2 regions of the Thalassospira lucentensis genome follow, and region 1 is predicted to be linked to the other one. Evidence: riboswitches for the same ligand, from Rfam matches in the RefSeq annotation. Region 1 holds a riboswitch; the other holds the start of a gene.
What was found. A riboswitch is a leader RNA that binds a small molecule or an ion and turns the genes downstream of it on or off. The one in region 1 is predicted to bind glycine.
Positions count from the first base shown of each region.

Region 2: it holds a riboswitch for glycine, as region 1 does, so the genes downstream of both, gcvT (glycine cleavage system aminomethyltransferase GcvT) here and R1T41_RS10220 (L-serine ammonia-lyase) in region 1, are expected to answer to the same signal.

Region 1 is NZ_CP136684.1:2,078,373-2,080,773, reverse strand. Features, by position in the region: gene R1T41_RS10220 (L-serine ammonia-lyase) at 1-1,124, opposite strand, end outside; glycine riboswitch at 1,195-1,320, opposite strand; glycine riboswitch at 1,324-1,423, opposite strand; gene gpmI (2,3-bisphosphoglycerate-independent phosphoglycerate mutase) at 1,698-2,401, shown strand, end outside.
Region 2 is NZ_CP136684.1:960,887-963,287, forward strand. Features, by position in the region: gene gcvT (glycine cleavage system aminomethyltransferase GcvT) at 1-1,017, opposite strand, end outside; glycine riboswitch at 1,075-1,177, opposite strand; glycine riboswitch at 1,181-1,304, opposite strand; gene R1T41_RS05105 (hypothetical protein) at 1,541-2,125, opposite strand; gene ispH (4-hydroxy-3-methylbut-2-enyl diphosphate reductase) at 2,355-2,401, shown strand, end outside.

The DNA of each region.
Region 1 (2,401 bases):
CCGCCCATAACCGCACAAAGGGCACCGGCTGCCATCGAACAGGCGACACCAACCTCACCCTGACAACCGACTTCGGCAGCCGATATCGAGGCGCGTTTTTTATAAATCGAACCAATGGCCGCCGCGGTTAACAGGAATTCGCGTATTTTTCCCTGTGTGACATTGGCCCCGAACCGTTCGTAATAGCGCAGCACGGCGGGAATGACGCCTGCTGCCCCGTTGGTCGGCGCCGTAACCACGCGCGAACCCGCAGCATTTTCTTCGTTCACCGCAAGGGCATAGAGATTGACCCAGTCAATCACGGTCAACGGATCCTTAAGCCCCGCTTCGGGCCGTTCGGTCAGTTCAAGGTAAAGTTTACGCGCGCGCCGTTTGACATTCAGCCCGCCGGGCAGAATACCATCCGACTTGCAGCCCCGTTCGATGCAATCCATCATCGCGCGATGCACGCGATCAACGAATTCCTCGGTTTCGGCGGGGTCGCGCCAGCTTTTTTCATTTTCGGCCATGACTTCGGCAATAGACAGCTTTTCCTGTTTGCAGATCGCCATCAATTCGTCGGCCGAGGAAAAAGGATAAGGCAGCGTTATGTTATCGCCGGAATATTCCGCCCCACGATCATCTCCCGAGACGATAAATCCACCCCCGACCGAGAAATATTCCTGTTTGTGCAAAACAATACCATCATGGTCGAAGGCGGTGATCCGCATACCATTGGGATGTTCGGGCAGGCTTTCGGCCATGTGAAACACAAGATTGGTATCGCGGTTAAAGGAAACCGGATGGCGACCATAAAGCTGTAATTCGCGGTCCCGGTCAATCGCATCCATCGTCGGTGCGATCCGGTCGGGATCAACAGAACGCGGTCGTTCCCCCGAAAGCCCCATGATCACCGCGGTATCGGTGGCGTGCCCCTTGCCGGTCAGGGCAAGCGATCCGTAAAGATCAACAATTACCGAGCCGATTTTTTCCAAAATGTTCCGGGCTTCGAGTTCCAGACAGAACCGATAGCCTGCCCGCATCGGACCGACGGTATGCGAACTCGATGGCCCGATCCCGATGGTATAAAGATCAACAACGGAAAGGTTAACGTCTTGCGGACGTTGTTTGTTTTCTTCGGTCAAAAGGGCCTCCCACGGCTCTTTGTCATGCGGAAAAATGCCGCACGACGTTATAGAACCGGTGTCTTGCCCCCTCTGTCCCTTGACCTGAGATTGTGCGCCCTGCCACCAAAAACAACCGCCTTTGACAACATGGCTTCATCCTTCGGTGGAAATATGGTGCCGGGCGTTGGCCCCGTACCGCTTTCTCTCTCCAGAGCCTCAATCCGCAACGGTCCATCTGCCTGAGAGTTTTCGGGGCTATTGCTCCTTCGGCGCCGATCTGATCACGGGATCAAAACGGGCTCTCCCATCGCGGTTATTCGAGGTATCACCGTTGCATGCCAGATTACAGGCAGGTGGCAAGCCTTGTCAAAAAGCAGCTTTGCAACCGCACAAAAAATACCCGGCCGGAAGGCTGTTCAATGCTTCCATTCATGATAGATTGCGCGTTGAAAATGCTATGATTGGCAGCGTCTGATGGCGGACCCACCGCGCCCGACGTCATTGTACGGATGGTGAAATTACCGGAAAATAACCATCTTTACCGGTAATTCAGCCTTTTACCTTATTTCGTGTACCTTACTTCGTGGGATTATGATTGTGACTGTATCAAATACCGTAAAGCGCCCGCGTCCGGTGGTGCTGTGCATTCTGGATGGCTGGGGTTATCGCGAGGAAAGCAAGGACAATGCGGTTGCATTGGCCAATACCCCTGTTTGGGACGCGCTTTATGCCAATAATCCGACCGGCTTTTTAAAGGCTTGCGGTCTGGATGTCGGCCTGCCCGAAGGGCAGATGGGCAATTCGGAAGTCGGCCATATGAATCTGGGTGCCGGTCGGGTTGTGATGCAGGAACTGCCGAAAATTGATGACGCGGTCAAAACCGGTTTGATTGCCGAAACCGACACGGTCAAAAAGGTCATCGCCAAGCTGAAAGAAAGCGGTGGTGTTTGTCATATCGCAGGGCTTCTGTCCGAAGGTGGGGTGCATTCCCATCAGGCCCATATGGCAGCCCTTGCCAAAATCATCGCATCAGCCGGTGTGCCGGTAAAAATCCATGCCTATCTGGATGGCCGCGATACTGCGCCCAAGAGTGCAGCCAAATTCCTTGAAAAATTCCGCTCCCTGATTGGCGATGCCAATGTTGAAATCGTGACCGTCACCGGGCGTTATTACGCGATGGATCGCGACAACCGCTGGGAACGTGTCAGCCAAGCCTATTTCACGATGGTGCAGGGCAAGAATTACGCCGATGGCCGCACCGCCGAAAGTGCCGAAGCCGCGATCAAGGCGGCCTA
Region 2 (2,401 bases), 1.1 Mb from region 1:
GGCGGCAAATTCAATTGCGACATATCCCATCGCAATCGGGCCATCCACGGTCGGGCCGAAACCACCGCTGGTGATTTCGCCAATTTCTTCACCGTCACTGTTCAGGACAGCCGTATGTTCACGTGCTGGTGCCTTGCCTTCGGGCTTGATCCCGACACGTTTGCGATCCGCCCCGTTGGCAAGCTGATCAAGGATGATGTCTGCGCCCTTGAACCCGCCTTCTTCGCGGCGACGCTTGTTGATGATCCAGTTAAGGTCGCCTTCAACCGGGGTGGTCGTGGTGTCGATATCGTTGCCATACAGGCAAAGACCGGCTTCAAGACGCAGCGAATCACGCGCGCCAAGGCCAATCGCCTCGACCTCATCCTCGGCCAACAACTTGCGCGCCAGTTCTTCGGCGCGGTCGTTCGGCACGGAAATCTCGTAACCGTCTTCGCCGGTATAGCCCGACCGGGTGACAAAGCACGCGATACCGGCAATATCGATCTCGGCAAAGCTCATGAATTTCATATCGGCAACCGACGGTGCAAACCGTGCCAGCACGCGGGCGGCATCCGGTCCCTGCAAGGCCATCAATGCGCGGTCATCAATCTCGATCAGCTCCACACCATTATCAAGATTGGCCCGCATATGGACAATGTCATCATCCTTGCACGCGGCATTGATCACCAGAAACAGGCTGTCGCCCGCATTGGTGATCATCAGATCGTCCAAAATCGTGCCATCGTCATTGGTGAATGCGGAATAACGGGTGCGGCCGGGTTTCAGGATCGCGATGTCACCGGGCACAAGCTTTTCAAGCTCGGCCACGCGATGTTCACCGGTCAGGCGGACCTGCCCCATATGCGAAACGTCAAACAGACCGGCCTTCGCACGGGTATGCAGATGTTCGCCCTTCACCCCCAGCGGATATTGCACCGGCATGTCATAACCGGCAAACGGCACCATCTTGGCACCCAGTTCCACATGCAAATCATAAAGGGCGGTTTTCAGCAGTTCGGTTTGATGATCGGCCATCAAGGTCTCCAGACAGGCGTTGCGAAACATAGCCGACCAGTGGCCAACCACGTCCCCCTCTGTCTTGGAGCCTGAAAGAATCACAGCCGGTTTGGACACCGGTCTGCTTACATCTTCGGCGAGGCGCACATCGATTTCTGATGCCGCCTGCTTTCCAGAGTCCCATCTCCCCGCGGTCCGTTTGCCTGAGAGTTTCCGGGGTGGTTGCTCCTTCGGCGTCCGCGCAATCCCTATCGATGCAATCACGCACATCGATCAAGACCGTGGCACTCTCCCACGGGGATCATTTGGGTATGCCCCCTTATACGGATTTGAATCCGACCAGACCAGCCCCAAAAATCATATCCTTTCGACCCCACCCATTGGTATGAGGATTAAAAGCCCTTTTTTGGCTCCTCCGGCAAATGTCCATTATTTTGTATGAGGATTACCGGAAACGAACTTTTGTCCAAAAACGAAAATCCCGCCACGCGATGCGGGCGGGATTTGATTACTCACTAAAAATGAATAATAGGCCGGATTATTAATTTTTTCCGAAGCGTCGATTGTAATCAAGCTGGTCAGCACTCAGCTGGAAACCAAGGTAAATCTCGTAATCCGGACCGGCCCAGACATCGTCCAGCGGCACGTTCAGGGTCACCTGCTCGTCACGATACCGCGCCAGGTTCAAATTGCTCGGAAAGACCATGTCGACATCAAACAGATTCTTCTGGATGAACTCGCCGGACGGGTCCTTAAGGGCTACGAAATACTGGAGTTTTGCGTTGCGCCCCTGTGCTGCCGGGCCCAGTTCGGCATTGATGATCGGGCTGATGACAACGTTCAGAACCTTGTCATCAAGGTCATAGCCGCAATCGCCCAGATATCCGCCAAATTCGGCTTCAAGGATCACATCGGTCAGATCCCTGCCCTGACCGTTGAACTGCACCAGACGGGCGGTATCATTGGGCAAAAAGGCCCGCGGGCATGCCGGGACCGGCTGCTCTTCGAACGTGCCACACGCCGCCAGGAAACCGGCAAACGACACCAAACCCAATGCACAAATACGCCGCAGTCCGTTCGCAATCGTCATCCAAGCCTCTATAGAACTGGTCAAATCCGCTGTCATGCCCGATCCGGGCACAGCCGCGCGCAGTCTATTCGCTCCGATATGGCGACACAACCCGCTTCCGTTTGAAATCAGTGCATTCACAACAATTGCCACCAATACATGCATCCACATCCATCTTTGCATGGTGTCTGTCATTGCACGTCCGGTGCTGGCGGGTTATGTAACGAAGACATTTGAATAACCGTGCCATCGCATGGCACGCATCATGAACATTCGGACCCGTATCATGTCTGACAAAGCCGACCTTCGGATCATTCTTGCCAACCCGCGCGG